Regions from separate parts of the Guyparkeria halopsychrophila genome, predicted to be linked through region 1. Evidence: predicted binding sites of a transcription regulator. Region 1 holds the regulator's gene; the other holds the start of a gene.
The links. The regulator LexA, encoded in region 1, represses DNA repair genes until DNA is damaged. The targets are predictions, from matches to a motif close to TACTGTNNATATNNACAGTA.
Positions count from the first base shown of each region.

Region 2: the regulator LexA is predicted to act here: its motif matches at 4,713-4,732, upstream of ABGV18_RS08510 (error-prone DNA polymerase).

Region 1 is NZ_JBDODP010000005.1:70,137-86,026, forward strand. Features, by position in the region: gene ABGV18_RS03690 (glutathione S-transferase N-terminal domain-containing protein) at 1-268, opposite strand, end outside; gene ABGV18_RS03695 (cytochrome c1) at 379-1,128, opposite strand; gene ABGV18_RS03700 (cytochrome b N-terminal domain-containing protein) at 1,125-2,336, opposite strand; gene petA (ubiquinol-cytochrome c reductase iron-sulfur subunit) at 2,333-2,938, opposite strand; gene ABGV18_RS03710 (Nif3-like dinuclear metal center hexameric protein) at 3,214-3,972, opposite strand; gene ABGV18_RS03715 (MFS transporter) at 4,098-5,366, shown strand; gene ABGV18_RS03720 (Y-family DNA polymerase) at 5,395-6,939, opposite strand; gene lexA (transcriptional repressor LexA) at 7,012-7,635, shown strand; gene ABGV18_RS03730 (hypothetical protein) at 7,735-8,538, shown strand; gene ABGV18_RS03735 (M48 family metalloprotease) at 8,535-9,317, opposite strand; gene ABGV18_RS03740 (HDOD domain-containing protein) at 9,409-10,218, opposite strand; gene ettA (energy-dependent translational throttle protein EttA) at 10,276-11,943, opposite strand; gene ABGV18_RS03750 (VWA domain-containing protein) at 12,154-13,911, shown strand; gene ABGV18_RS03755 (hypothetical protein) at 13,956-15,470, shown strand; gene ABGV18_RS03760 (FAD-binding protein) at 15,679-15,890, opposite strand, start outside.
Region 2 is NZ_JBDODP010000017.1:3,449-19,338, reverse strand. Features, by position in the region: gene ABGV18_RS08525 (tRNA(Met) cytidine acetyltransferase TmcA) at 1-1,034, opposite strand, end outside; gene ABGV18_RS08520 (inorganic phosphate transporter) at 1,070-2,647, opposite strand; gene recQ (DNA helicase RecQ) at 2,800-4,605, shown strand; gene ABGV18_RS08510 (error-prone DNA polymerase) at 4,738-7,857, shown strand; gene ABGV18_RS08505 (alpha/beta hydrolase) at 8,385-9,308, shown strand; gene ABGV18_RS08500 (CBS domain-containing protein) at 9,398-9,808, opposite strand; gene ABGV18_RS08495 (P-II family nitrogen regulator) at 9,798-10,145, opposite strand; gene ABGV18_RS08490 (DUF1538 domain-containing protein) at 10,142-11,689, opposite strand; gene ABGV18_RS08485 (universal stress protein) at 11,811-12,710, shown strand; gene ABGV18_RS08480 (histone deacetylase family protein) at 12,818-13,753, shown strand; gene ABGV18_RS08475 (uracil-DNA glycosylase family protein) at 13,743-14,342, shown strand; gene ABGV18_RS08470 (potassium/proton antiporter) at 14,349-15,890, opposite strand, start outside.

The DNA of each region.
Region 1 (15,890 bases):
CCGGCATCAGCGGCGGGTGCGGGAAGCGCTCATCCAGGTACTCCATGATGACCCGGGCATTGGTCAACACGAGATCGCGATCGGCCAGCACCGGGACAGTCCCCTCCGGCGACAGGTCGTGGAAGTCTTCCGGCGGCTCCTGTTCGGACAGGTCGATGATCTCAGCGGTCAGTTCCTTCTCCGCGAGAACGATGCGGGTGCGGTGGCAGTCCGGCGAGTCCGGGCTGGTGAACAAGGTCATGACCGAACGGCGGTTGACGGTCGCCATTGGCGCCTCCCGTGGTGCAATGGTTAAAACGGCATCATAACAAAAACCCGGCCTCGGGGCCGGGTTCATCGGGGAGTCGAGCGTCTGCTTGACCGCTCATTGGCGTCGAATCAGTGCTTGATGTCGCGCCAGTATTCCTTCTTCAACAGGTACATCACCAGCGTGAAGATGAACAGGAAGGCCAGCACGTACGGCCCGTAATGGGCGCGCAGCAATGCGGCCGGCTCGGCCATGTACACCATGAAGGCGGTCAGATCGCGCATCTTCTGCTCGAATTCTTCCTCCGAGAGCGTGCCGGGTCGCTCCGGCGATTCGAGCCCAACGAGGCGGCGCTTGGCATTCTCGCCCTCGCCTTCGGTCTCGTAGACCGGCTGAAAAAGCCCCTGCTCGGCGGCCAACACGTGCGGCATGCCGACATCGGGGAACACCGCGTTGTTCACGCCCCACAGCGCATCCGGATCGGCATAGAAGGTCGTCAAGTACGTGTAGAGCCAGTCGCCACCGTTTACCCGAGCGGTCAGCGTGAGATCCGGCGGGACGATGCCGAAGGTCCTTTGGGCGTACTCCGCCGGCATGTTGGTCTCAATGACGTCCCCCGGTTTGGTCAACTCCTCGGGCAACAGTACCGCCAACTGCTCCTCGGATAGCCCCAGATCGTCGCCGATGCGACCGAAACGCATCATCTTGGCACCGTGGCAGCTTGCGCAGCTGTCCATGAAGGTCTGCGCGCCACGGTACAGGGAGGCCTTGTCGCCAAGATCCACCTCGGCATCCTTGAGCGGATAGTTGCTGCTGGCCGCCTTGGCATTGGGCGCGGCCAGCAGGCCGATCAGACAGAGTAGAAACGTAATACGGATCATTGCAGGCGCTCCGGCACGGGCTGGGTACGTTCACGACGGCTGATGAAAAACACCGCGACGAAGAAGCCGAAATACACGGCCGACAGTATCTGGGACGCCAGAGTGCCGAGGGCGGTCGGCGCCTGGGTGCCCAGGTAACCAAGCCCGATGAATGCCGCGGCGAACGCGAACAGGTTCACCTTGAACGCCGTCGAGCGGTAACGGATCGAGCGGGTGCGGTTTCGGTCGAGCCACGGCAGCACGAACAGGATCAGAATCGCCGCAACCATTGCGACCACGCCCAGGAACTTGTCCGGAATGGCGCGCAGGATCGCGTAGTGCGGGGCGAAGTACCAGACCGGGGCAATGTGCTCGGGCGTCTTGAGCGGATCGGCGGGCGTGAAGTTCGGATGCTCCAGGAACAGACCACCGCCGTCAGGCCAGTAGAACAGCACCACGGCAAAGATGAACATGAACACACCCAGACCGAACAGATCCTTGACGGTGTAGTACGGATGGAACGGGATACCGTCGACTGGCTTGCCCGTGTTGTCCTTGTTTTCCTTGATCTCCACGCCGTCGGGATTGTTCGAGCCGACCTCGTGGAGCGCCATGATGTGCCCACCGATCAGGAATAGCAGCACCAGCGGCAGCGCGATCACATGCAGGGCGAAGAACCGGTTCAGGGTGGCATCGGAGACGACGTAATCACCACGGACCCACAGCGCCAGATCCGGACCGATCACCGGCACCGAGCTGAACAGCGAGATGATGACCTGCGCGCCCCAGTAGGACATCTGGCCCCACGGCAACAGGTAGCCCATGAAGGCCTCGGCCATCAGCACCAGGAGAATCAGTACGCCGAAGATCCAGATCAACTCGCGGGGTTTCTTGTAACTGCCGTACATCATCCCGCGGAAGATGTGTAGATAGACCGCGATGAAGAAGAACGACGCCCCCGTCGAGTGCATGTAGCGCAGCAGCCACCCCCACTCGACATCACGCATGATGTATTCGACCGAAGCGAAGGCGTTTTCGGCCGACGGCTTGTAGCTCATGGTCAGCCAGATGCCGGTGACGATCTGCAGGACGAAGACGACCAGCAGCAAGGAGCCGAAGTAGTACCAGAAGTTGAAGTTGTGGGGGACGTAATACTTCGCCAGATGCGCATTCCAGAAGCGCGACACCGGCAGGCGGTCATCCACCCATTTACCCAGGTCCTTGATCATGCTAGATCCTCCTCGGTGCCGCCGACGCGGATGATTTCATCGGTGATGTACACGTACTGTGGGACCACCAGGTTAGTCGGCGCCGGAACCCCCTTGTACACGCGACCGGAGAGGTCGAACTTCGAGCCGTGGCACGGGCAGAAAAATCCGCCCCGCCAGTCGTCGCCCAGATCATCCGGGGCGACTTCGGGCCGGTAGGTGGGCGCGCAGCCAAGGTGCGTACACAGACCCACAATGACGAGATAACGCTCGTGTTCCTTGCGCGCCCGGTACAGGTTGGTCGCGAACTCGGGCTGCTGGCTCGCCACCTTGGAGTGGGGATCACTGAGGCGATCCTCTATCTCGGACAGGGAGTCGAGCATGCGATCGGTGCGATTCACGACATAGACCGGCTTGCCACGCCAGGCGACGGTGGTCATCTGACCGGGGGCCAGCTTGCCGATGTTCATGTCAACCGGCGCGCCGGCCGCCTGGGCCTTGGCGCTGGGCTGGAAGGAGCTCAAGAACGGCACGGCGGCAAAGCCGACGCCCACCGCGCCAACCGCCGTCGCGGCGCCGGTCAGAAACCGGCGCCTTGCCGGGTTGGAGGGAGAATCAGCCATTGTTACGTCGTACTCCTGGATGGTTATCCGTCAATCGATCACGACCGGAAAGCGATTCCGCGTCGCTCGTGTTGTTGGCGAGCCTTTTCGGCCTCCCTGCACCCGGCAAAAAAACACCCGGAAGATTCCGCCGGGTTACCACGGGCATCACCGATGCAAAGCATCTGCCAGTTTTACGGCCGGAGTAGTTTAAGCATCTCGATGCGGCCGTCAAACAAGCGGAGCTAATACCTCGGGATAGACTTTTATTAGCTTGGGGAACCAGTTGGCCAGCTTCAGACCGGGTTGGGGATGTCGACAAAGCGGTGCTCGATGTCGAATTCCGCGGCAATACGCTCACCCAGCAGGCGCACACCGCCCGTTTCGGTGGCGTGGTGGCCGGCGGCTATATAGGTCACACCGGATTCTCGCGCCATGTGGGTGGTGCGTTCGGAAATCTCCCCGGAGATGAAGGCATCCAGCCCGAGCTCGATGGCCTCGCCCAGCATGTCCTGCGCCCCGCCGGTACACAGCCCGATCCGTTGCAACGGTCGATCCGTTGGACCGACCACCAGCGGTTCACGGCCCAGGCGATCGGCGATACGGGCGGCAAGCTCGACCCCCGTCGCCGGCTGTTCGAGCCGCCCGGCGACTGCCAGCCGCTGATGACCGAAACGCTCGGTCACGTTGAGGCCCAGACTACCGGCCAGCCAGGCGTTATTGCCGATCTCGACATGACCATCGAGCGGCAGGTGGTAACCGATCAGATTGATGTCGTGGCCCAGCAGGGTCGCGATGCGACGGCGCTTCATCCCGGTGATCACTTCCGGTTCGTTCTTCCAGAAATAACCGTGGTGCACGAGCACTGCATCCGCCTTGGCGTCGACGGCGGCATCGAGCAGGTCCTGGCAGGCAGTCACCCCGGTAATCAATCGACGGATCTCGCGGCGACCTTCGACCTGCAGGCCATTCGGCGCGTAATCGCGGTAGATCTCGGGCTCGAGCAAACGCTCGCAGTAGGCGAGCAAGTCGCGGATATCGACCGTCTCGGACATGGACGCTCCCTTTTGTCGTGACCAGTGTGTCGGCAAAACCCTAGCATGTTCCGCGACCCAATGGCTTGGCGCCCCCGTACCCGCGTGTTCCAATGCCCGAATACCCGCCAAGGAGCTCCCCGGCCATGCCCAGCCGCCCCACGGCACGCCTGCTGTCACGCCGCTTCCTGCCGTACTTCTTTACCCAGGCACTGGGGGCATTCAACGACAACGCGTTCCGTTTCTCGGTGATGTTCCTGATCACCTACGAGATCGGCACGGCGCAGGACGGCAATATCGACGTACTGATGAACCTGGCGGCGGGCCTGTTCATCCTGCCCGGGTTGCTGTTCTCGCCGATGGCGGGCCACTGGGCCGACCGCCTCGATCAGGCAAAGTTGGCCCGCGTGCTCAAGTGGACCGAGCTGGGACTGATGATCATCGCCGCCGTGGCGTTCTGGTGGCAGAGCATCGTCCTGCTGATGACCCTGGTGTTCCTGATGGGGGCACAATCGGCCTGGTTCGGGCCGCTCAAATACGCGATCGTGCCCCGCCACCTGCCGGCGGGCATGCTGATGCGCGCCAACGGCTGGGTCACGGCGAGCACCTTTACCGCCATCCTGCTGGGTACGTTGACCGGGGGACTGCTTGTCGCCACCGGTGAGGGCGCCACCCTGATTGCGAGCCTGCTGGTGATCAGCGTGGCGGTAGCCGGCCTGATCGCCGCACGCTTTATCCCTCCTGCCCCGCCGCCGGGACGTCTGCCGGATCATGCCGGGCCACTCAAAAGCTGGGCCACGACCTGGCGACTCCTGCAGACTCAAGCGACCAGCCTGCGCCAGTCGATGTGGCTGATCAGCTGGTTCTGGTTCGTCGGCGCGGGATATCTCACCCAGTTTCCACGCTTTGCCGAGGACGTGCTCGAATTACCGGCCGACGGCGCGACCGGGCTGCTGGCGCTGTTCGCGCTGAGCATCGGGGCTGGCGGCCTGCTGGTGGGCTATCTTGGCGGCCGTCGTCCCCCGCGGGCACTGGCCCCGTTTGCCGCATTGGGCGTGGGGTTGGTCGCGATCGACTGGTATTTCGTCGCATCGGCGCCCTCTCCATCGCTATGGCGAGTCGGCGTGGATATCGCCCTGACCGGCGTGTTGGCGGGCATGCTGGTCGTCCCGCTGTACAGTCATTTGCAGCGGGCCTCGCGGCCATCGCAACGCGCCCGCCTGATTGCGGCACTCAATGTGCAGAACGCCCTGGCGATGGTGGCCAGCAGCCTGCTGGCCATTGTCTTGTTCGCGGCGCTCGACATCGACCTGCCGACCTTCTTCCTGCTCTTCGGCGGCAGTGGATTGCTGGTGGCCGCTTCGGTCTGGTGGCGCTGGAAAGGGTTGCTGCCGAATCGAGCGCGAGGCGGATGAGCCGAATATCGGCGCACATCGGCGCCCATCAATCGTCGAGGCCAATCACCTGCCAATCGCCCCCCGCGCGTTCCCGGCGCAGGCAGACCGCGCGGCCGCCAACCAGTTCACCGGCACAGTAGTCGGCCGATTCCTCGGCCGTCGCCCACCAGTTGGTCTCGATCCGCTCGATGTGCCCGTGGTAATGCACGGGCGCATCGGGCCGCCGTGGTTTCTCGAGCCACCACAACGGCCGAAACGCTCCCGGGAGCAGCGATGTGTCCGGTGGCTCGACGGGCCTGGTACGCGGTGACCTGCCCTGCTGCCCCGGCAAGGGCTGCAGGCGGGAGCGGTTCATGGGAATCAGGCTCGGCACATCCTGCAATCGACTGACGGCCGGCCGGCCCAGCCGGGCCTGCAACCGATGAAAGAGGGCCCGCTCGTCGCGACCACGCTCGTCGGCATCGGCAAACAGGCTGCCCTGGCCCGCTCGGGGGGCGACAAAATGGTCGGCCTCCACTCGCAGTTGGGTGACCGGCGCCAATTGTCCGGCCGATTCCAGCTGCAGACGCAATTGCTCTTGCCAGAGGCGTTCATCCCGGCCGGGTTCGGCGGTCGCCACCTCCAGTCGGGTCGACGCTCTCTCCTCGTGGCCGAGCCACACCACGAAATTCGCCACCGCGAGGCGCCGACGGTGCAGGAACTCGCTCAACCCCACCAGCGGGCCGCGGGCCAGCAGCAACAGGCGATCGACCTGGCTGGCCGGATCCCACAGGCTCACCTCGCGGGCATAGCGAGCCGGGGGCACCAGGTCGGCCAGCGGCCAGTCCCGTGCGGCAAACAGGCGATCCAGATCGGCCAACAGTAGCGGATCGGTGCGCATCCCCAACCCGTCACGCGGCAGGCGACGGACCTCGCCCAGCCGTCGCAGACCCAGTTCGGCAAAGCGCTCGATCCAGGTAGTCGGCCAGTCGATGAACGCCAGGGGCAGTCGGCTGACGGCCGCCAGTTGCTCCCGGGGACGACACAACCACGGGGGCTCGTCGGCCACCGCAGCCGCCAGGGCCCAGGCGACACGCGGGGGTGACGCCCCCGCGACCTGCACCACCAGTTGCCACGGTTTCAATGCCTCGAGCAGCCGGGAAACCACGGCCCCAATGCCGCCGAACAGCGCCGCGCTCCCACCGATTTCCAGCAACAACCCCGCACCGACATCGACACCGGATCGCACCGCTGGCGGGCGGCTGACGCGCGAGGTATACGTCAGCGCCCACTCGCCCCATTCGGCCAGCCATTCTTCCACGGCCCGGTGATCGACCCCGAGGCACCGCAGGGGCGTATCCGCCGTGGCGTTTGCCCGATGACGCGAGCGCGCCGTGGCCAGGCTCTGACCGATCTCGATACCCAGTCCGGCGGCCACGCGGTTGACCGCCGCCACCCGGCTACTGCGCCCACCCCCGTCCAGGAGCACCGCGGGCGGGCGATGATGGCGTTCCTGTTCGGGGCAGCGACATTCGAACCAGGCCTCCGGAAAGCGCAGTGCCAGCCAGTAAGGTTCGTGCGCTGACGATCGGGATGGCAACTCGGTGGACATGAGGACTCCGGGATATGAATACTGTTATTTATTACAGTACAATCAACTCACGCTTCCGCCAAGACCGTCACCATGACCGAATCGAACACACCGCGCCCGCTCACGCCCCGACAGGCCGAGATCCTGGCGTTCATCCGCGACACCATCCACGAGACCGGCATGCCGCCGACCCGGGCGGAGATCAACGCCGCCCTCGGTTTCCGTTCGCCCAATGCCGCGGAAAGCCATCTCAAGGCGCTGGCGAAAAAAGGGGCCATCGAACTGCTGGGGGGGCGCTCCCGGGGCATTCGCCTGCCCGACGATTCCCACCGCGACGAGTTGGCCGTGATCGGTCGGATTGCTGCCGGCAGCCCGATCCTGGCAGCCGAACACGTCGAGTCCCAGGTGCCGGTCAATCCGGCCTTGTTTCGCCCTCGCGCCGATTATCTGTTGCGAGTACGCGGCATGAGCATGCGCGATGCGGGGATCATGGATGGTGACCTGCTCGCGGTGCATCGCACCGAGGACGTCAGCAACGGCCAGATCGTGGTGGCCCGCCTGGCCGACGAGGTCACCGTCAAGCGCTATCGACGCCGCGGGGCAAAGGTCTGGTTGATCCCGGAGAACACCGAGATGACACCGATCGAGGTCGACCTGCGACACGAGGAGTTGATCGTCGAGGGCCGCGTGGTCGGCGTGTTGCGGACATTCGACTGACGGGCACCTGGCCTGGCCTAGCCCGGCCTGACTTGGCGTCTCGGCAGCGTCGAAACGCCATGAGAAGCGACCAATTCGTCCCGGGAGGATCGGCACATCATGGGAGCACACGCCATCGGGGGGAACGACGTCGCCGAGTTGTTGGCCCGTCACGACATCTGGCGTGGCCGGCAGACTCGCCCGCCCGCGTCGAGCGCCGCGCCCTGCCCCAGCGGCTGGTCGGCACTCGATGAATTGTTGGGCGGCGGCTGGCCCAGCGAGGGGCTGGTGGAGCTTTATGCCGGCCGTGCCACCAGCGGGATCTGGCGTCGCCCCTGTGAGCGACTCGACACGACACCACTGGAACGGCATCAAGACTGGTTCCAGTCATCACTGGGCCATGGCACCACGGCCCTGCTGATGCCCTGGTTGCATCGACAAACCCGAACGGCAGGCGTGGCGTTGATCAACCCGCCAGCGCTCCCTTGTGCCGAGCGCTGGCAACAACAGGGAGTGCAACTCGACAACCTGCTCGTCATCCAACCACGCAACCTGCGCGAACTGGGTTGGGCGACCGAGGAAGTGCTCCAGTCCGGTGTCTACCCGCTGGTCGTCGCCTGGCTGCCCCCGCTGGGCTTTGCCCTGCGACGACGGCTCAAGCTGGCCGCCGAGACGGGGGGCGGATGCCTGGTCACGCCCTACCCGCTCGGCGCCGAGATGGCCGCAGGCACCGCCATGACCGCCCCCTCAAGCCCCGCCTGGGCACAACTGATCGTGCACCGACGTGCTCAAGGCCTGAGCGTGCGACGGATCAAACCGTTCCACCCCCGCGAGGTGCATCTCGAACTGGATGCCGGGGGCATTGAGTCGCCCCCTCGCGACGAGACGGACGCCACACCATTGGCTCTGGCCGGCGCGCGCTAGCGCCCGGTAGCCCGGCGATAATCGGGCATCACGCCGGGTATGGCGCGTTCCAATGCCTGGATGCGATTGCCGCTGTCCGGGTGGGTGCTGAGCCACTCCGGGCCGCCGCCCCCGCCCTGTGCCTGCATCTTGCGCCACAGGCTGACGGCCGCTCGCGGGTCGTAACCGGCCCTGGCGGCCAGCAACAACCCCACCTTGTCCGCCTCGAGTTCCATTCGACGGCTGAATGGCAGGTCGATGGCCACGGTCGCGACCTGTTGCGCCATCGCTGCCGTCTGACTATCCAACCCTCCCAGGGCCGAGGCCACCGACAACCCCATTTGCTGGGTCATCGCCATCGACATCTTCTCGCGCGTGTGCCCCGACAGCGCGTGGGCAATCTCGTGAGCAATCACCTGAGCCAACTCGTCATCGGTGGGTTGGAGCTTGTTGAGCATGCCCGTATTGATGCCCACCTTGCCGCCGGCCATTGCAAAGGCGTTGACGCTGTCATCGCGGAACACGAGGCTTTCCCACTGCCACCCCGCCGCCTGCGGGTAGACACGAGTCGCCTGCGGCACGATGCGCTGCGTGATGCGTTGCACCCGCTGACTGGCCGCGGCGGACGCCGACAACGTCGGCTTCTCCCTCGCCATCTGGGAATAGGCCTGGTAGGCCATCTGATTGGCCTGTCCCTCGGGCATGATCATCAACTGACTGCGTCCGGTGACCGGGTGCGTCGCGCAACCGGCAATCACGAGCGTCAGGCCCAGCAGTGGAACGGTAAACGGCAAACGCATCGCAACTACCCTCTTTAAAACGGCTCACGGGTACAAAAAACCCCGGTCTCCATGAAGACCGGGGTTGGCGGTATCGGTTCCCTTTCACTGGTCATCCACCTAATGCGCGGATGGCCTCGTCGAGCTCATCATCGATCATGCTGGACTCGAGATCCACACCCAGCTTTTCCGCCGCCATGATCGGGCGATCGTCCGGCGTGCGACTAATGCCGCGCGCCTGGGCGATGGCGCAGATCACCACGTCACTATAGTTCGGATCGCCGTTGTGCTGATAGCCCAGGTCACCGCAATGCTCGATCACCTCGGCAAACATGTCGGGAAAATCCCACGCCTTGACGATATTGCCGCCCAACCGTGATTGCAGGCTCTCGACCAGTTCGTAGAGCACAGCCGGCGCCTCCTGCAGCTTGGGGATCTCCTCGGCCACCACGATTACCGGAATCCCACCGACGCTGTGCAGCAACCCCGCGAGCAGGGCTTGATCCGCATCGAGCTTCGTGTGGCGGCGGGCGATGTGGTTCGCCAGGGCCGCCACCTGCGAGGCAAACGCCCAATGGTCACGCATGACCCGTTTGATCATGGCCGTCTTGGCCGTGAACAGCTGCTTGGCCGACAGCGAGACGATCAGCTGGCTGACCGTGCGCATCCCCAACCGCGAAACGATCTGGTTGAGGTTGTCGATGTGCTGTGCGCCGCGATACAGCGGGCTGTTCGCCACCTGAATCAGTCGGGCGGCGATCGCCGGGTCCTGGCCGATCACCTCGACCAGGTCACCCGCCGAACTGTTGGGGTCGTCGATGACCCGACGGGCACGCATAGCGACGTCGGGCAGCACGGGCAGCGAGATTCCCTTATCGCGAATCTTGTTGATAATCGCTTGTTCAAGTGCCGGATTGGCCACGTTCCCTTCTCCATGAAAAACGCCGGGCGCCGCTTCGTTGACACCCGGCGATCAAGATCAGCTTGCCAGGCGGGTGTGCTTCACGCGCTTGGGCTGGTCGGCCGCATCACCGAGGCGCTTGTGCCGATCGGCCTCGTATTCCTGGTAGTTCCCCTCGAAGAACGTCACCGAGCCGTCGTCCTCGAAGGCGAGGATATGCGTCGCGATCCGGTCGAGGAACCAGCGATCGTGCGAGATCACCAGCGCCGAACCCGGGAAGTCCAGCAGCGCGGTTTCCAACGCACGCAGCGTCTCGATGTCGAGATCGTTGGTCGGCTCGTCGAGCAGCAGCACGTTACCGCCGGCCTTGAGCAACTTGGCCAGATGCACCCGGTTGCGTTCACCGCCCGACAGGTCCTTCATGAACTTCTGCTGGTCCTGGCCCTTGAAGTTGAAGCGGCCCAGGTAGGCACGCGAGGGCATCTCGAACTTGCCCACCGTGATGTGATCGTAACCGTCCGAGATTTCCTCCCAGACCGTCTTGGTGTCCACCATGTCCTCGCGAGACTGGGACACATAGGCCAACTCGACACTCTCGCCGATCTCGATCGTGCCACCGTCCGGCTTCTCTTCGTCGATCAGCATGCGGAACAGCGTCGACTTGCCCACGCCGTTCGGGCCGATGATGCCGACGATCGCGCCCTTGGGCACGGAAAAGTCCAGTCCCTGATAGAGCTCGCGGTCGCCAAAGCGCTTGGTCAACCCCTCGACCTCGATCACCTTGTCGCCCAGGCGCGGACCGGGCGGGATGTAGATCTCGTTGGTCTCCGAGCGCTTCTGGTACTCCTCGGACTGCAGTTCCTCGAAGCGCTTCATGCGCGCCTTGGATTTGGCCTGTCGGCCCTTGGGGTTCTGGCGCACCCACTCGAGTTCCTGCTTCATGGCCTTCTGATGAGCGGACTCGGACTTTTCTTCCTGCTCGAGGCGCTTTTCCTTGGTCTCCAGCCACTGCGAGTAGTTGCCTTCGAAGGGGATGCCCTGGCCGCGGTCGAGCTCGAGGATCCAGCCGGCGACGTTGTCGAGGAAGTAGCGATCGTGCGTCACGGCCACCACGGTGCCGGAGAATTCCTGCAGGAAGCGCTCCAGCCAGGCGACGGATTCGGCGTCGAGGTGGTTGGTCGGCTCGTCGAGAATCAGCATGTCGGGGTCCGACAGCAGCAGGCGGCACAACGCCACCCGGCGGCGCTCGCCACCGGATAGCAGATTGACGTCGGCATCCCACGGCGGCAGGCGTAGCGCGTCGGCGGCCACCTCGAGTTTGCGATCGAGATCCCAGCCGCCACCGGCCTCAATCTGGTCCTGCAGCTTGCCCTGCTCTTCCATCAACGCCTCGAAATCGGCGTCCGGGTCGGCAAATTGCTCGGAAACGGCGTTGAAACGCTCAAGTAATCCGGCCATCTCGCCGACACCGTCCATGACGTTGCCGCGCACGTCCTTTTCCCCGTCAAGATCCGGCTCCTGCTTGAGATAGCCGATCTTGGTACCCGGTTGCGGACGCGCCTCGCCGATGATGTCGGTATCGACACCGGCCATGATGCGCAGCAAGGTCGACTTGCCGGCACCGTTGTAACCGAGCACGCCGATTTTCGCGCCGGGGAAGAAGTTGAGATTGATGTCCTTGAGGATGTGCTTTTTCGGCGGGACGACCTTGCCGACGCCGTTCATGGTAAAGATGTACTGAGCCATAGATTCGAGACTTTGTGTTGTTGCAGACGAAATGAAGCGGCACTATCCCGCAAGATAGTGACCGCGTTTGATCACAAGGATACCAGCACTGTGCCGCGACTTGATGCCCCCCGCCTGACAACTTTTGCTACCCGGCCGCACACGTTGGTTGTGAGGACGACTCGGGCATCGCGGCCGAGGCGTCGACTGGTCAGATCCTGGGCGGCGCTTTTGTTCGCTGCCACGATCCTCGCCCACCCGACTCATGCCGCCTCTTCGCCCGAACTGCACGTGCTGATCGACGTGTCGGGCAGCATGAAGAATACCGATCCGGAAAACCTGCGCGAGCCGGCCTTGCGCCTGCTCGGTGATCTGGTGCCCGAGGAAAGCCGCGTCCGACTCGACCTGTTCGGCAATCGGATCAGCGAGGTCCTGCCCGCCTCTCTCGCCACCCCTGAAACCAAGAAGGCGATGCGCGCCGCGGCCGCGCAAATCCGCTCGAACGAGCCGTTCACCGACATCCCGGCGGCGCTCGAGGCCGCCAACCGTGACTGGGCCGACGATACCGAGCGCAATATCATCCTGCTGTCCGACGGCAAGGTCGATATCTCGCCCGACGAGGCGGTCAACGAACGGGCAACGACCCGCCTGCGTGACACGGTCATCGCGTCATTGATCGCGGCTGAGGTCCAGGTACATACCGTGGCCCTTTCCGAGGCCGCCGACGAGTCGATCCTCACGGAAATCGCCGAGCGCACCGGCGGGCTCGCGTTGAGCGCCCGCAGCAACGAGGACCTGCAGCGCGTGTTCCTGGCGCTGTTCGAGGCGACCGCCCCACGTACCGGGGTGCCGCTGGTGGAAAACCGCTTTCGTGTCGATGAGAGCATCAGCGAACTGACACTGGTCGTCTTCCGGGAAACCGACGCCGCGCCCACCCGCATCCAGATCCCCGACGGTGGTGAGATCGATGTAGAGATCGCCAGTGCGCTGGCCGACTGGCGTTGGGACGACAGCGCCGGGCGGGATCTGATCACGATCAGCGACCCGCCGGCCGGCAGCTGGCGCATCCTCGCCGCCGAGGATCCCGACAACCGGGCCCTGGTGATCACCGACCTCAAGCTGGCCATGCCCGGCCTGCCCAGCCGGGTGTTCCCCGGCGAGGCCATCGAGGGCGGGTTGCTATTGACCAACCGGGGCGAACCGATCGTCGAACGACGATTGACCAAGGACCTTCAGGCGCAGGTCGACGTCACCGACCCACAAGAAACGGTGATCGAGTCGATTGAACTCAACGACATCGGGGCCGACCCCGACGTGCTCGGCGGCGATAGCCGCTACGATTTTCAGTTGCGGCTTGACGGCGAATCGGGGATATACACGCTCGAAGGCCATGCCAGCGGTCCGACCTTCGAACGGGTGATACGCAGAAAGATCGCGCTGGCCCGCACCCTACCCTTTGCCACCCGCGTTGTCCGCCCCCACCTGGCGGCCCGGCAGGACAGCAAAGACACGGGTACCGATGTTGGCGCCGACACGGGTGGCCCGGCCGCTCACTTGATCATCGAACAGGACGTTGCTCTGCTCGATCCAAGCGCGTCCCGGCTTGCCGCGCAAATCGAATGTGAAACAGGGTCGCCAATCGCCATCGAGACCCCGCTGTTGGAGGCGACCAACCGCATCGAACTACCCCACATCGATGGCAGCGACTGCCGGGTTACCGGGACCGTCAGCGGTGAGACCGACGACGGTCGCGCTCTAAGCCTGCCTCTCGATCAACCGATCCCGGCGCCGCAAGTCTCGACGCCAGCCGACGAGCCCACCCCGAAAGACAAGCCGAGCGAGGCCACGGAGAGCGACCCGGAGAGCAACCCGCTAATCGCGGTCCTGGTCGGCCTCGGTGGGCTTGTGATCCTCGGCCTGCTGGGTTGGACCTGGCGACTGGTGTCCCGACGCCTGCGTCGCCAACTGATTGAGGCCGCGCGGGACTGACCCCGCCGGCCGTCACCAATCGACACATCACGGAACATGGACACATGCTCGATTACTTCCTGAGTTCAGACTGGGCCATCATCGCCACCGAATTGCTGGCGGGATTCATCGTGATTTCACTGGTCCTCGCCATCCTGGTCTGGCGGGGACAGCGGCGGCATACCGGCGCCGCCGAACGCCTGCTGGACGATCGCGATCCGATCATGCGCGCCTCCGAGGAGATGCTCGATCGCCAGATCCAGCGCGTTTGGCCGGAGCTCACGGTCGATGACGAACAGCGCGAAAGCTATGCCGAGCGCAGCCTCGATGCCGTGGAGGCCATGGTCGAGCCCTGGCTTGAACCCAAGCGGTACGAACTGGCAGCGGTCGCGCGGCGTTTCCTGCAAGTCCGGCAGGCCGATCTGGATCAATTGTTGACCATGGCCCGCACCCAGGTCGAACAGAACGACGCTGACGACTCACGGACCCGAGAGCTCGAAAACAACGTCAACGAGCTGCGCGAACAACGTGACCGACAGGCCAAGCAACTTGCCGAAAGCCTGGAAACGGTCAACGTCATGGTGCGTGAATATGGCCGCAAGTTCGATTACAACAGCGAGCCCCATGTCGCCACCGTGCTCAAGGCCATCGTCATGATTCAGGAAATGGACGCCGGCGCGGATTGTGAAACCGCCAAGAGCCGTGCCGACGAGGTGTTCACGGAGGACCTGGTCGCATCCACCACCGCGACCGACGCCGAAGACGACTCAACCGGCACGGCCGACGAGGGTCGCGGATCGACTGCCGAAGAGCCCGGCCAGGAAGAGCCCGCCCTTTCCGCCGAGGACGAAATGGCCGCCGCCATGGCCGCAGAGGGCGTTTCGAACGAAAAGACCGACGCCATGGAAGCGACATCGAAGGCGCGCGAGGAACAACCATCCGTCGCCTCGCCTTCCGAGGCAGAGACCGCCGGGGTGGACACCGACGCGCCCACCGAGACCGTTGATCAGCCCACGGAACAGACCACTGCCGAGGCTGTTTCCGAAGCCAAGGAGCAAGCCGTCGAAGCCGCGGGAGAACAGGACGACGTCTCAGCGGATACCGACGACCTTGATCAACTCATCGAGTCGGCCGCCAAGGCCCAACCCAGGAATACCGACACCGAAACCGCCGACGAGGGTTCGAGCGACGAGGCCACGCTAGCCGACGAGACGGGTGCGACCGGCGAGGCCGAGGAAGTCGCCCAGCCGTCGAGTGACGTCGAGCTCAATCAGGAAAAGACGCCCCCCTCGTCCGCCGACAGCGAGAACGAGAAGGCCGACAGCAACGAGCCTGTCGAGCCGGCGAGTCCGGACGCAGAGCCGGAATCGTCTGAGCCCACCGAAGCCCAGCAGGATGACAGGCGCGAGGACCGGCAAGATGAGGCTGAGAACGGCGTGATCGACCTCGACGATGTCGAGATCCCCAAGGACGATGAACAGGACAAGGACGACGGCAAGGACCAGGAATTCGACCTGGACGACATCGATGCCCTCCTCGATGCCGAGATCGCCCGCAAACACGGCAAGGGCAACGAGTAGCCACGAAAACCCCGAAGACCTTCCGGGGTCGTGGTATTCGGAACCTGTCGGCGCCGTCTTACAGCGACTCCGCGCAGACGTGCCCGTCCTTGGACTCATAGCCTCCGCCCAGGCGCTTTTCCGGCTTCTCGATGGTGGTTCGGCGACGGCACGACCCCCTTGTCACCCGGCTTGCAACCCTCGGGCTCGGCAACACCATGGGGAACGGCTACCGACCGGTGACGCACTCCGGTTCGACCATCAGACGAATACCCGTCTCGTCTTCCACCCGGTCACGCACCGACTCGGCAAAACGAAGAAATGCCGCGCCGCTCGCCCCGCCGTGGTGCTCGAGCACCAGGGCATGCCGTGATGACACGGCGACCGCTCCCTCGCGGCGGCCCTTCAGGCCTGCCGTTTCGATCAGCCAGCCGGCGGGGA
Region 2 (15,890 bases), on a different contig from region 1:
GCCTGCTCCTCGAGACGGGGCAGGAACCGCAGCGCGAAGCCGCGGCCGCTGCCTTCGTAACCGTGCTCGGTGGTGGCGAACACGCAGCGCGAGTGGCTCGCGAACAGGTCCTCGAGCAGGCCGGCGGGCAGGGCCGCCGCCTCGTCGACCAGCAACAGGCGTCCCGATGGGCGCTGCTCGATTAGTACATCTGGCGGTACGAACCGCAGGCTGTGGGCGCCGAGACGCAGCGTGCCATCGGCATCGGTTTCGGTCCCGACGACCTCGGCGGCGCGCGCGAACACCGGCTCGATTGCCGCGCGCCGTGGCGCGGTGACCAGCACGTCGCCCAAGCCCATCTGCAGGGCGTGAGCCGCGGCAATGCCCAGTGCCGAGCTCTTGCCGCGTCCCCGGTGCGAGCGCAGCACCAACGGTCGGCGCGGGCGGCCGTTGGCCACGGCAAGGATGCGCTCGACCGCTTCGGCCTGCTCGGGCGTGCGGCAGGGCGCGGCGGCGAGTGGCGGCTTGCCGGCATGCAAGGCGGGAAACGGTGCCGGTGGTAGCGGCTGGCCCTCCGTCACACTCCACAACACGGGCTGTTCGGCCAAGAGGCGAATCAGGCGACGGACGTAGGCCGAGCCGGCATCCGCCGGGGTGAACGGGTAGGGCGTGATCCGGGCCAGTTCCGGGTCCTCCCGGTCGGGCCAGTCGGCCAGCGGTGGGACGAGCAGGATCAGGCAGCCGCCGGCACGGGGCAGGCCGGCGACCGCACCGAGGGCATCGGGGTCGAACCCCGACAGGGCGTTGAATACCACCCGGTCGTATTCCCCGCCCAGTGATTCGCGGGTGCGGCGAAAGCCGAGCGAGTGGATTGTTGGCGGGGCATCGGGGCCCACCCAGAGCGTATCTGCATTGACCAGCGCCTTTGCTGCGGTCAGTGCCCAGTCGCGCGAGCCGGCGAGCAGTACCGGCAGGCGATGGCCGGCGCGTTGCCAGGCGGGCAGGGCGGCGTCGAGCGTGTCGCGTAGGGTCAGGTCGGTCGGGTGCGCTGGCATGGAGGGATTCTAGGCTCCTTGGCCAGCGCTGGCGATCACCCGCCGGCGAAGATGCCGCGGATCACGAAAAAGAACATCGCGGCCAGCAGCGCGGCGGCCGGCACGGTGATCACCCAGGCGGCGACGACCTTGAGCACCAGCGAGCGCTTGACCAGTTCACGCTTGTAGATCTTCTTCAGGCCCTTGCGCTGGCGTTTGCTGATGTGTGCCTCGCGACGCATGTTCTTGTCCTTGAGCTCCTGGAGCATCCGCTTCTTTTGCTTGAGCGGCGCTGCCCGGAAGCGCTCGAGGTATTCCTGCATCACCTCGTCGTCATCACTTTCCGGGTGCAGGTCGCGGACCTGTTGTTCGAGACGGTCGTAGTTGGACTTGAGGTATTCGCGCAGGAACCCGACGCCGAATACCGCGCCGATGGTCACATGCGTGGTGGAGACCGGCAGGCCGAGTTGCGAGGCGAGGATGACCGTCAGGGTGGCGGCCAACGCGATGCAGTAGGCGCGCATCGGATCGATGTCGGTGATCTCGTGACCGACGGTGCGGATTAGTTTCGGGCCATACAGCGCGAGACCCACCGCCAGACCGAGTGCACCGATCAGCATCACCCACAACGGAATGGCCGCCTCGGAGGCGGTGCCCGCCTGCGTGAGCGCATCGTTGATCGCGGCCAGCGGGCCGACTGCGTTGGCGACGTCGTTCGAGCCGTGGGCGAAGCTCAGCAGGGCGGCGGCGAAGATCAGCGGCAGGATAAACAGGCGATTGACGCTCGCCTTGTTGTTTTCCTGCATGCCGTCGGCGGCTCGGGCGACGATGGGACGGACGATGAAGAATACGATCCCGGCGAGCACTAGGCCGATCAGCACGGCGCCCAGGAACGGGATCTCGATGATCTTTTTCAGGCCCTTGACCACGAGATACGTGCCGAAGGCCCAGGCCATCAGCGCGAGGAACCAGGGGACGCGTTTTTTCGCCGCATCGATCAGGTCGTCCTGATAGGTGATGCTCCGCTTGATCAGGTACAACAGAACGGCGGCGAGCAGCCCGCCGAGCAGGGGCGAGATCACCCAGCTGGCCGCGATTTGTCCGACCGTGCCCCAGTTGGCGATGCCCCAGCCGGCCGCGGCGATACCGCCGCCCATCACCCCGCCGACGATCGAGTGGGTGGTCGAGACGGGTGCGCCCATCGCGGTGGCGAGGTTGAGCCAGATCGCCGCGGCGAGCAGGGCGGCCATCATCAGCCAGACGAAGGTCATCGGGTCATCGATGGCGGCCGGGTCGATGATGCCGCCCTTGATGGTGCTGACCACGTCACCACCGGCGATGATCGCGCCGGCCGCCTCGAAGATCGCGGCGATGGCGATGGCCCCGCCCAGGGTCAGGGCCTTCGAGCCGACGGCCGGGCCGACATTGTTGGCGACGTCGTTCGCGCCGATGTTCATGGCCATGTAGGCGCCGATCACCGCGGCGGCCACCATAACGAGACTGACGTGCCCCTGGGTGAGCCAGGTGAACAGCGCTACGCCGATGACGAACAGCAGGGCCACACCAAAGCGGAACAGCTCCCGGCCGGCGGGTTGGGCAACCTTTTCGGACGCGTCCATCTCGTTGAGATCCATGTCGAATACGCCTGTCACAATGTCATGAAAAACGGAACGTTATCGGACCCGCGCCGCTTCGTCCATTTCCCAAGCCCGGGAGTCGGTCTTGAGCGCGCGTGTTCGACCGTGCGCGGTTTCCTTCCGAGGCCGAATCTGGCCCAATACGCGCCATGTCAAAAACCCCCCGCGAAATCCTGAACAGCGTCTTCGGTTACGAGGACTTCCGCCCGCCGCAGGGCGAGGTGATCGAGACGGTCACCTCGGGCCGCGATGCCCTGGTCCTGATGCCCACCGGCGGCGGCAAGTCGCTGTGCTACCAGGTGCCGGCGCTGTCGAGCCCCGGCACGGCCATCGTGGTCTCGCCGCTGATCGCCCTGATGCAGGACCAGGTTGCCGCGCTGCGCCAGCTGGGCGTGGCCGCGGCCTTTCTCAACTCCAGCCTCTCGGCCGAGCAATCCCGCGAGGTGATCCGCCAATTGCACGCCGGGGAACTCGATCTGCTCTACCTGGCGCCGGAGCGGCTGATGACCCCGGCGGCGCTCGAGCGATTGTCGGGCCTGCCGGTCAACCTGATCGCTATCGACGAGGCGCACTGCGTCTCGCAGTGGGGCCACGACTTCCGCCCGGAGTACATCCGTCTGGGCGAACTGGCCGACCACTTCCCGAACGTCCCCCGCATTGCCCTGACCGCCACGGCCGACGAGGCGACCCGTGAGGAGATCATCAACCGCCTGCGGTTGGATAACGCGCGGCGCTTCGTCTCAGGTTTCGACCGGCCCAATATCCGTTATCGCATCAGCCAGGGCAGTGGCGGTAGCCGCGACCGGCTGCTGCGTTTCATCCGCGAGGAGCACGCGGGCGAGGCGGGCATCGTCTACTGCCTGTCACGCAAGAAGGTCGAGCAGACCGCCGAATGGCTCAGCAGCCAGGGCCTGGTCGCCTTGCCCTACCACGCCGGCTTGTCGGCCGATCACCGGCGCACCGTTCAAGAGCGCTTTCTCGCCGAGGAGGGCGTCATCGTGGTCGCGACCATCGCCTTCGGCATGGGCATCGACAAGCCCGATGTGCGTTTCGTCGCGCACCTGAACCTGCCCAAGAGCATCGAGGCCTACTACCAGGAGACCGGCCGGGCCGGGCGTGACGGCCTGCCGGCCGATGCCTGGATGGACTACGGCCTGCAGGACGTGCTCACCCTGCGCCAGATGATGGCCGGTTCCGAGGCGGACGAACGCATCAAGCGCATCGAGCAGGCCAAGCTCGACGCCATGCTCGGGTTGACCGAGGAGACCCGCTGCCGTCGCCAGTCGTTGCTGGGCTATTTCGGCGAGACGCTGGCCGAACCCTGCGGCAACTGCGACAACTGTCTCGAGCCACCGGAGACCTGGGATGCCACCGAGGCCGCGCAGAAGGCGCTGTCCTGCATTCATCGCACCGGGCAGCGCTTCGGCGTGAACTACCTGGTTGCGGTGTTGCGCGGCGAGGCGGACGACCGGATGCGCCGCTTCGGCCACGACCAGATATCCACCTTCGGTATCGGCACGGAATTGTCCGCCACCGCCTGGCGGGGCCTGTTCCGCCAGTTGATCGCGCGCGGGCTGATCGCCGTCGATGCCGAAGGCCACGGTGGACTGCACCTCGACCCCAGCGCCCGCACCGTGCTGCGCGGCGAGGAGCGCCTGCATCTGCGTCCCGAGAAAAAGCGCCAAGCGGGTCGGCGCGGGGCAAAGCCGGGCAGCACCCCGGTGCCCGCGGAAGACGAGCCACTCTGGGATTCGCTGCGCGCCCATCGCAAGCGGCTGGCCGAAGAGCAGGGCATTCCGCCGTACATGGTGTTCAGCGATGCCACCCTCAAGCACATGCTCGAGATACGACCGACTGGCCTCGAGGAAATGGCGGCGGTCTCCGGGGTGGGCGAGCACAAGCTGGAGAAATACGGCGAGGGGTTCCTGCGCATCCTGCAGGCGCATGCCGGCTGACCAGCCGACTTGCCGTCGTTGGTGCCGGGGGCGACGACTCTGACTCGATGATTCGAGTCGGTATGCGGGTTGGTACAGATCGACTTGATGAGTGACTGGATATCCTAAGCTGTATTTATATACAGTATCGGCATGAATGCCCATGCCGAGTTGTCCGCCCGTTCCAATTTCAGCTTCCTGACCGCCACGCCCGACCCCGAGCGGCTGGTCGAGGTGGCGGCCGCGCGCGGTTACGCGGCCATCGCCATCTGCGACGAATGTTCGCTGGCCGGGGTGGTGCGGGCCCAGCAGGGGTGGCGGGCCTTGCCGGAGGACGGGCGTCCGCAACTGATCCTCGGTACGCGGCTGCACCTTGAGGAGGGTGACCAGCTGGTGCTGCTGGCCGCGAGTCGGGCCGGCTATGCGGCGATCAGCCAGATCGTCACCCGCGGGCGCCGGGCGGCGACCAAGGGCGAGTACCGGCTTGGCCGGGCGGACGTGCTCGATGGGCTGGATGGGCTGGATGTGGGGGTACGGGTGATCTGGCAGGTGCCGGCCGGTGGCATGGTCTCGCCGGACTGGCTTCTGGCCGGCAACATCCGCCCCTGGCTGGGCGTGGTGGCGTGGCTCGACGGACTGGACGGACGTCGATCCGGCCATGCCCGGGCGCTGGCAGAAGCCCGCGATCTGCCCGTCACCGCCCTGGGCGATACGCTGATGGCCGATCGGCAAGAAAAGCCGCTGCTGGACGTGGTCACGGCCCTGCGTCATCGCGTGACCGTGATGGAGGCGGCCGATCGACTGCCGTCGAATGCCGAGCGCCATCTGCGTCCGGTCGAGCTGCTCGCCGATCGGTTTCCGGCCGAGTGGCGGGCCGAGGCCATCGCGGTCGCCGAGTCGTGCCACTTCTCGCTCGACGAACTGTCCTACGAGTACCCGCTGGACGACATCCCGCCGGGTGTGACCGGGCGCGAGCAGTTGCGTCGGTTGACCTTGGAGGGGGCGGCTGGGCGTTGGCCCGAGGGCATCCCCGAGCGTGTGTCCGCACAGATCGAGCGCGAGCTCTCGATCATCCACGAGATGGCCTTCGAGCCCTACTTTCTTACCGTGCACGACATCGTGCGTTTCGCCCGCTCGCGGGGGATTCTCTGCCAGGGGCGCGGCTCGGCGGCGAATTCGGCGGTGTGCTTTGCGCTCGGCATCACGGCGGTCAATCCGGCCGAATCCTCGATGCTGTTTGAGCGCTTCATTTCCAAGGAGCGCGCCGAGCCGCCGGACATCGACGTCGACTTCGAGCACCACCGCCGCGAGGAGGTGATGCAGTACATCTACCGCCGCTACGGGCGCGAGCGGGCCGCGCTGGCGGCCACGGTGATCCGCTACCGACGCAAGTCCGCGCTGCGCGACGCCGCTCGGGCGCTGGGCGTGGGCGAGGACGTCACCGAGCGTGTCAATGAGCAGCTCGCCTGGTGGGATCGCGAGGTGGATGCCGACAAGCTGGCTGCGGCCGGCGTCGACGGCAACCTGCGCCAGATTCACTGGTGGCTGGCGATCGCCCGGCAGCTTACCGGCATGCCGCGGCATCTCTCCCAGCACGTCGGCGGGTTCGTCATCGCCCGCGGCCAATTGGCCGACCTGGTGCCGGTGGAGAACGCCTCGATGGCCGACCGGACCGTGATCCAGTGGGACAAGGACGACCTGGACGCCGTCGGTCTGATGAAGATCGACGTACTGGCGCTGGGCATGCTCTCGGCGGTGCGCCGGGCGATGGAACTGGTCAATTTCCATCGTCCAGGCGATCAGGAACTGGCACTGTGGTCGATCCCGCGCGAGGATCCGGCCACCTTCGAGATGATCAGCCGGGCGGATACCGTCGGCGTGTTCCAGATCGAGTCGCGCGCGCAGATGAGCATGCTGCCGCGGCTCAAGCCGCGCTCGTTCTACGACCTGGTGATCGAGATTGCCATCGTCCGCCCCGGTCCGATCCAGGGCGAGATGGTCCACCCCTATCTCAAGCGCCGGCAGGGGCTCGAGCGCGAGGAATATCCCAACGAGGACATCCGGCGGGTGCTGGGTCGCACGCTGGGCGTGCCGATCTTCCAGGAGCAGGTGATCGAGCTGGCCATGGTGGCCGCCGGGTTTTCCGCCGGCGAGGCCGACCAACTCCGGCGCGCATTGGGCGCCTGGCGCAAGCGCGGCACGCTGGAGGACTTTCGCCGACGCCTGTTCGACGGCATGACCGAGCGCGGCTTTGCTGCCGAATTCGCCGATCGCGTCTACCGGCAGATTCTCGGCTTCGGCGAGTACGGCTTTCCCGAATCGCACTCGGCCAGCTTCGCCGTGATCGCCTACGCCTCGGCCTGGCTCAAGTGCCACGAGCCGGTCGCCTTCTACTGCGCGCTGTTGAACAGCCAGCCGATGGGCTTCTACGGCCCATCGCAACTGGTGCAGGACGCCCGTCGTCACGGCGTGGTGGTGCGCCCGCCCTGCGTGATGGCCAGTGACGGCGAGAGCACGCTCGAACCACTGGAAGAAGCGGGGTATGCCGTCCAGACTCACGCCCTGCGCCTGGGGCTGGGGCGCATTCACGGCCTTTCCGCTGCCGGCATCGAGCGCTTGCTGGCCGCCCGGGATCAGGCGGCCTTTCGCGATGTGGCCGACTGCGTGCGTCGGACGCGCCTGGATGTCCGTGACCGCCGCGCGTTGGCCCATGCGGGTGCCTTCGCCGCGTTGGAGGGCAATCGATACGCGGCGCACTGGTCGGCGAGCGGCATCCCGGCGGACATGGACCTCGAGGCCGGCTTGCCGGCCGATCGAATGGTGGCCGAACCGTCCGTCGAATTGCCCGCGCCGAACCAGGCCGAAACCATCGTCGCCGACTACCAGCGACTGGGCCTGTCGTTGAACGGCCATCCGCTGGGCCTGTTGCGCGAGCGGCTGCGGCAGTTGCGGCTGCGACGCAGCGACGAGCTCAAGACTCGGCACGATGGTGCCCACACGCGCTACTGCGGTCTGGTGACCATGCGCCAGCGCCCTGGCACGGCCAAGGGCACGGTGTTTCTCACGCTCGAGGACGAGGTGGGCACGGTCAACGTGATCGTCTGGCCGGATCGCGTCGCCGCATACCAGCAGGTGGTGGTCAATGCGCGTCTGCTGGAGGTGCGCGGTCAATGGCAACACCGCGACGGCGTCGCCCATCTCGTCGCGCGCATGCTGGTCGATCACAGCGAGTGGCTGGGCGAGTTGCCCACCCATTCGCGGGATTTTCATTAGGTCAGCCGAGGGTCTGGCGGGCTGTCATCACCATGTCATGCAAACGGCAATGCGAAACGTTTGCATTCGCATATTGGGGCGCTATACTCGGCTCGTCACTTGAAAACGAAGGGCGGTCGAATCGGCCAAGCCCCAGGAATCGACCAGCGCAGCGCATCGATTCCAGCGATTCAGCGTGGTTCGGGGAACTCCTGAATCTCGTTCCGGTCATAGGCCGTGAGTCGCATTTAGATGCTTCTTCGTTTTCATCGACTCCTCCTGCGGTGAGTTTTGCGGGCAGGTCTGTTCCCACGGGGAGCGACCTGCCCATTTTTTTGTCTGTTGGAAAAACATCGTTGCCTCTGTCGCGTCCTGTTCGTGTCTTTCCACTCGGCCTCTCGTGGGGACGTTTGCGTTCGTCCAGAACGTCAGCCAAGGACGTTAGCCAGGACATGTTTGCTGCGGCATACGGAGGGGCGTGACCGGTGAGAGCGGGCTACACTTTGAAGTCGACGTCTACCGACTCGTCCACCAAAGGGGAGATAACAATGAAACGCATGTTGAAACGTATTGCCACGGCGGCGCTCTGCCTGCCGCTGGTCGGTGGGATCGGCCTGGTCCAGTCGGTTGCGCAGGCCGCCGACCGGGTCGAACTGGAGCACGACGACATGACCCTGGTCGGGTACATGGAGATGGCGCCGGGCAGTTCCGTCGAGGACGGCGTGGTACTAATGGTCCACGGCACGCTTGCCCACGGGCAGATGGATATCATGAGCAGCATGCAGGAACTGCTGCGTGATGCCGGCTACAACTCGCTGGCCATCAACTTGAGCCTCGGTCAGGACGCCCGCGAAGGCATGTATGACTGCGATTCCACCCATCGTCACAAGCACGAGGATGCGGTCGACGAGATCGCTGCCTGGGCCGAGTGGCTCAAGGGTGAGGGTGCCGAGCGGCTGGCCGTGATGGGGCACTCGCGCGGTGGTAACCAGGTGGCGCGCTATCTCGCCGATCAGGCCGATCCGATGGTCGAGAAGGCGGTCCTGCTGGCACCGCAGACCTGGTCCGAGGGCTACTACGCCAAGGACTACAAGTCGAACTACGACACCGAGCTCGCCCCGCTGCTGGAGAAGGCCGAGGCACTGGTCGACGAGGGCAAGGGCGACGAGTTGATGGAGATGGATTTCATCTACTGCCCGGATACCCGCGCCGCCGCCTCGAGCGTGGTCAGCTACTACCGCGAGGATCCGCGCATGGATACGCCCACGGTGCTGGGCGAGGTCTCTGTGCCGACGCTCGTGATCGTCGCCGGCGCGGACGAGACCGTTACCGATCTTGAAGAGAAGATGGCAGAGCGGGTCGAAGACGATCACATCGAGATGACGGTTGTCTCCGGTGCGGATCACATGTTCCGCGACCTGTTCCTGTATGACGCGGCCGATGCCGCCACCGATTTTATCGGCTGGCAGTAAGCCAATGAGTGACCCGGCCGAATCGGTCGGGAAGAGACAGAAAGGCGGGCCCGAGTGGGTGCGCCTTTTTTCGTTCGCTTGCCCGTGTTTCAGCGCTCGGCCAGTTCCATGATCGATTCGACGATGTCGCTCATGGTGACGATGCCGACCAGGTCATCGCTTCTGAGCACGATGACGCGACGGATCGATTGGGAGACCATCAGGCGGGCGGCGTACTTGATCTCCATGCCTTCGGGGACCGAGATCGCCGGCTTGCTCATCACGTCGTAGACGTTCGCCAGATCGATGTCGCCTTCCTCGGCGACGATGGTGCGCAGAATCGAGGTGTAGGTGAGGATGCCGTAGGCGTCATGCGGATGGGCCTTCTCGACCACCAGCGATTTCACGCGCTTCTGGCGCATCTCGCGCAGGGCCTCACGCAGGGTGGCCATGGGCGAGATGGTCGCAACCTCGCGGACCATCACGTCGCCGACCAGCCGGGGGCGGGTTTCAGAGGTCATCTTTCACGTTCTCCTGGAAACGTTCTACCTGCCGGTTCTCGATACCGGCGATATGCTCGAGCGGCAGGGTGAATACGACGCCGCGCGAGTGGTCGGTCAACTCGAGCTCCCGGGTCAGCGCCTTCATCACCTTGAGCGACAGCGAGCGCTCGAGCACGAACAGCAATACCGACTGGCTGCCCTCGTAGGTCAGCCCGAAAAAGGTCTTTTTTTCCTCGGCACCGATGCCGCGGCCATTGAGCAGGGTCACGCCGCCGGCGCCGGCGGTCTTGGCCACCTCGACGGCCTTTTCCTCCATATCCTCGGCGAGAATGGCGACCAGTACGGAAAATCTCATCGCGGTGCGTCCTCTTCAGTCGATGTGTCATTCGGTGGCCGGCCCGAGGGCCGGTTTGCCTGCCGTCGGTTGGCGAACTCGGCGATCGTGGCGTAGCCGAGCACGGTCACGATCGGGAAGATCGAGGCAAAGGCGATCAGGCCGAAGCCGTCCATCAGCGCATCACGTCCCTCGATTTGCGTGGCCAGGCCGATGCCCAGCGCCGTGACCAGCGGCACGGTCACCTCCGAGGTGGTTACCCCGCCCAGATCATAGGCCAGGGCGATGATGTAGCGCGGCGCCAGGAGCGTCAGCAGGATCACCAGCGCGTAGCCGCCGATCACGTAATAGTGGATCGAATCCCCGGCCAGTATGCGGTGCACGCCGATTGTGATACCGATCGCGACACCCACGGCAACCAGCAGGCGGATGATCGAGGCGCGGATCTGCCCCTGGGCGGCGTGCTCGGCCTGGTCACCGATGGCGATCAACGCCGGTTCGGCCATGGTGGTGGCAAAGCCGATCGCAAAGGCAAACAGGTACAGGAAGATCACGTTGTCTTGGGCGATCAGCTGGTCGGCCATGCGCTCGCCGATCGGGAACAGCCCCAGCTTGAGGCCGACGACAAAGGCGTACAGCCCCAGGATGACCAGCAGAAAGCCGATAATCACGCGCTTGAGATGCGGGATGCGCTGGCGGAGGATCGCCAGCTGGAAGAACAGCACGGCGGCGATGATCGGCAGCACGTCGCGCAGCGTGATCAGCAAGCCCGTGAGGATGCCCATCGGGTCGAGATGGGCCTGCTTGGCATCGGCTTGTGCGGCCAGATCCAGCGAGTCGGCACCCGGATCGACACCGACAATTTCGAATACGTAGATGCCGTAGGCCTGCACGGTGATCATCGGCACCATCACGGCAAGTGCCACCAGGCCAAAGCCGTCGGAAAGCACGTTGCGGCCACTGACCGAGGCGGCCAGCCCCATGCCTACTGCCGCGATCAAGGGCACGGTGACGATATTGGTGGTCACGCCACCCGAGTCATAGGCCAGACCGACGATCTCGGCCGGTGCGAACCAGGTGACGGTGACCACCGTGATGTAGCCGCCGATCATGAACCAGTGCAGTGGCAGGCCGAGCAGGGTGCGCAACACGCCCAAGGCCACCACCACCCCCACGGAGGTGGCGATAATCAGTCGCAGGGTCAGCGCATCGATATGCCCCTGGCTGATGGTCTGGGCCTGTTCGGCCACCGCGATCAGGGCCGGTTCGGCGATCACGGCGGCAAAACCGAAGGAAAAACCGAAGGCCAGCAGCAAGGGCAGCGACCCCCGCCGGGCAAAGGCGTTCGAGAGGCTCTTGCCGATAGGGAAGATGCCCATTTCCAGACCCTGCAGGAACAGGGCGACGCCGACGACCACCACGCCCAGGCCGATCAGGATGCCGGTCAGGCCTTCGGGCACGGACTCGAGCACGAACAGCTGGAACACGGCGACCACGAGCACGATCGGCAGCAGGTTGCGGCCGGCGTGCAGCAGGGTGTTCCAGAAGATCTTGAGGTCTTGCAAGGCGTTCCTGCTCCGGGATCGACGGTCAGTGCCGAGCTAGAGTGGCATCGCGGCGCTGGTTTAGACGAATGGCCTGATGGTACCTTCACAAGCAAGATAACTTAGTCGCAAGGAGCGCCCCATGGCCGAAACCTGTCCGATCCTGATTGCCAGTGACCTCTCGGAGGCCAGCGAGGTGGCGATTACCCGGGCGACGCAGCTGGCCGCCCATCGCTCCTGTTCCTTGACCGCGCTGCACGTCATCCAGGAGGAGCCGTTGTGGTGGGTGGCCAAGACCCGTGATCTCGACTCGGACGACCTGCGCGCCGAATTGCTGCGCGAGGCACTCGCCGGCCTGAAATCGCAAGTGCAGGAGGCGGCGGGGCGCCTGGGGATCGAGCCGCCCGCATCGGACGTGCAGGCGCGGCTGGGCAAGCCGGCCGCGGTGGCCACCGAGATGGCCACCTCCATTGCCGCGCGCCTGGTCGTGGTGGGGGCCCACGGGCGCCACGCGGTGCGCGACTGGTTCATCGGCACGACCGCCGAGAAGATGGTGCGCGCCAGCAACGTACCGGTGCTGGTTGCCCGGGTGGAACCGACCCACGCCTACCAAAAGGTGGCCGTGGCCATCGATTTCTCCGAATCGAGCCGGGCGGCGCTGCGCGCGGCGCTCGACTGGGCGCCGCAGGCGCAGTTCACCCTGGTGCATGCCTACGAGACCTGGTTCGAGAGCTACATCGAAGCGGCGACCTACGAGCGCCTGCGCCAGGAACAGGAAGAGGCCCTGCACGATCATCTGCGCGAGTTCGCCCGCGAGGTGGGTGTACGCGGCGATCACGAGCCGGACTATCGCGTTATCGCCGGCCATCCCGGCACCGCGGTGGTCGACGCGGCGATCAAGGCCCGCGCCGACTTGACCGTCTGTGGCACCCAGGGCGATACCGGGCTGCGCCACCTGCTGCTCGGCAGCGTGGCCCAACACATCCTGCGCGAGTCGAAGGGTGACGTGCTGACCGTGCGTGCCGGCGACGAGGGCGTCTGACGATCGGTAGGCAGGGCACTCGATACCGCCGGAGTATTCTTTACAACGGCCCGGTCGCGTGCTTGATTTGATCGACGCCCGCCGAACTGCCCAAGAGGACTTGCCCCATGCTCATCTACAGCCACCCGGTCTGCTGGAAGCACGAGAACGAAAACGACGTCATGCTGCCGCACCCGGAGCGCCCCGAGCGCCTGGACGCGGTGATGGCGGCGATCGAGCGGTTCCCGGCTGATCGTTATGAACGAGTCGAGGCGCCCTTGGGCGACAAGAGCGATTACGAGTTGGCCCACGACCCGCGTTACGTCGAGGCGATCTTCAGCCAGGCGCCCACCGATTCCGGAGTGCTGCGGGTGGATGGCGATACCTCGCTGAACGAGTACACCATCGATGCCAGCCGACGGGTGGTGGGTGCGGCGAAGGCGGCCATCGATGCGGTCCTGCCGGGGCCCGAGCGGCGTGCCTTTCTCGCGACCCGCCCGCCGGGCCATCACGCCGGCCCCTGCCAACCGCGTGGCTTTTGCGTGTTCAACAACGTCTGTATCGCGGCCTATTACGCCATCCGCCACCATGGTCTTGAGCGGGTGGCGATCGTCGATTTCGACGTGCATCACGGCGACGGCACCGAGGAGATCGTTGCCAACAGCGACGCGGTGCGCTTCTTCTCGGTCTTCCAGCACCCGTTCTACCCCTATTCGGGCATCCCGCCGATCGCCGATAACTGCTTTCCGATCGGCCTGCCCAACATGACCGATGGCAAGGCATTCCGCAAAGGGGTGCGCGAGTCGGTCTGGTTCGACACGCTGGCCGATTTCCGCCCGCAACTGTTGCTGTTCTCCGCCGGTTTCGACGCCCACAAGAACGATCCGCTGGGCGGCTGGATTCTCGAGGACGAGGATTTTGCCTGGATCACCCGCGAGGCGATCGCCGCGGCGGGCGGAGACGACCTGCCGGTGGTGTCCTTGCTAGAGGGAGGCTACGACCTGGAAGGGTTGGAGGACTCGGTGCTCGCCCACCTCAAGGCCCTGGACGGGGATGCCGGCTGAGCCCATCGCCCTGGAGGAACTCGAGGCCGAGATACGCGCCTGCCGTTTGTGCGAGGCGGACCTGCCGCTCGGCCCGCGGCCGGTGTTCATCGCCCGCCGCGAGGCCCGTCTGCTGATTGCCGCCCAGGCCCCGGGGCGACGGGTGCACGAGACCGGCCTGCCGTTCAACGACCCCAGCGGCAATCGCCTGCGCGACTGGCTCGGTATCGATCGCGAGACCTTCTATCACCACCCGGCCATCGCCATCGTGCCGATGGGCTTCTGCTTTCCGGGCACCGGCCGGGGTGGGGATATGCCGCCTCGGCCGGAGTGTGCCCCGACCTGGCGCCACCCGTTGCTCGACGCGATGCCGACTGTCGAGACCACGGTGGTCATCGGTCGGTATGCGCTGGGATGGCACTTAGGGCTCAAAGGCGGCCAGCGCCTGACCGACGTGGTCGCCGACTGGCGCCGGTTCGCCCCGACGCACTTTCCGCTGCCGCATCCCAGCCCGCGCAACAATCGCTGGCTGAGGAACAATCCGTGGTTCGAAGAGGAGGTGGTGCCCGCCTTGCGAGCCCGCGTCGCGCGGTTGCTCGACCCGGACTGATCCCACTCACTGGCGGAACTTGAGACCCACCTGCGTGATCGTCGGCCCTTCCATCTCGCGCACCGTCAGGCGCACGCGATCCAGGTCGACCGAGTCACCCACCACCGGCGGGTTGCGCAGCAGGGACTTGATGGCCTCGTCGAGTGTCGACTCGCGCAGTTCCTCGGACGAGCGGATGCCGTAGACGGCGGCGAGATCCGCCACCTTCGCCCCGCCGCGCAGGGAGAAGACGCCGAAGAAGGTTTGCTCGACCAGAGCCGTCTTCTTGCGCCGCTCGCCGGAGAAGAATCGGCTGAGATCACCGATCATGTCCTCGGGGATGATGGTCAGCACGATGTCACCCGGCTGAAAGGTGAAGCCCGTGTCGGGTTTGCGCAGCGCGAGATTGCGCACCACGCCGGCGATGGACACCGACTCGCCGAAGGGCATCCGCTCCGGCCCGGCGCTGTCGGCGTCGGTATGCTCGCCGACCACGAATTGCACCATCTCCAGCCGCGGCTCGATCGGCAAATTGAGGTCGGCCCGATGCCGGGGTTCCGGCTCGGGCGGCACCTCGACTTTCAGCAGTCGAGCGGCGAGCGAAATGCTGCTGCCCTGAATCAAGAGCGAGGTGATCACCACCACGTAGGCGATCTCGAAGAAACGTTCCGCCCCAGGGATGCCGTAGATCATCGGGAACAGGGCGAGCACGATGGGTACCGCACCGCGCAGCCCCACCCAGGCAATGAAGGTGGTCTCGCGCCAATTAAAATGAAACGGCCACAGCCCGATCCAGATGGCGATCGGCCGGGCCACCAGCAGCAGGGCGAATGCCAGGATAAGGGCCGGGACGATCTGGTCGAGCACCGCTGACGGCGTGACCAGCAGCCCCAGGATCAGGAACATCCCCGCTTGGGCCAGCCACGCCAGGCCATCCATGATGCGCAGGACATGGAAGGTGCCGCGATTCTTGGCCGTGCCGATCACCAGCCCGGTGAGGTAGACGCCGAGAAACCCGCTGCCGCCCAGCTCGTTGATGATGGCGAAGGACAGCAGCCCGCCCGAGGCGATCAGCAGCGCATAGAGGCCCTCGGCCAGTTCGATGCGCCGCAGCGTCTCGCGCAGGATGAAGCCGAAGGCCACGCCGAGCACCGCACCGATGCCGAATTGCTGCACCAGGAACAGCAGGATCCAGGGGTCGAAAAGCGACTGGCTACTCGAGATGACTTCGAGGAGCGTGATGGTGAGGAAAATCGCCATCGGATCGTTGATGCCCGATTCGATCTCCAGCGTCGAGCCGACCCGCTCGTTGAGCCGGGTGCCGCTGCCCTTGAGCAGCGAGAACACCGCCGCGGCGTCCGTCGAGCCCACGATCGCCCCGAGCAGTAGCCCGTAGTACCAATCGAACCCCATCAGCCAGGTGGCGAACGCGCCGATGCCACCGGCGGTGATCATCACGCCGACGGTTGCCAGGGACAGGGCGGGCTTGAGGGCGACGCGGAAGGTGCGGATATGGGTGCGCAACCCGCCGTCGAGCAGGATGATGGCCAGCGCGATGTTGCCGATCAG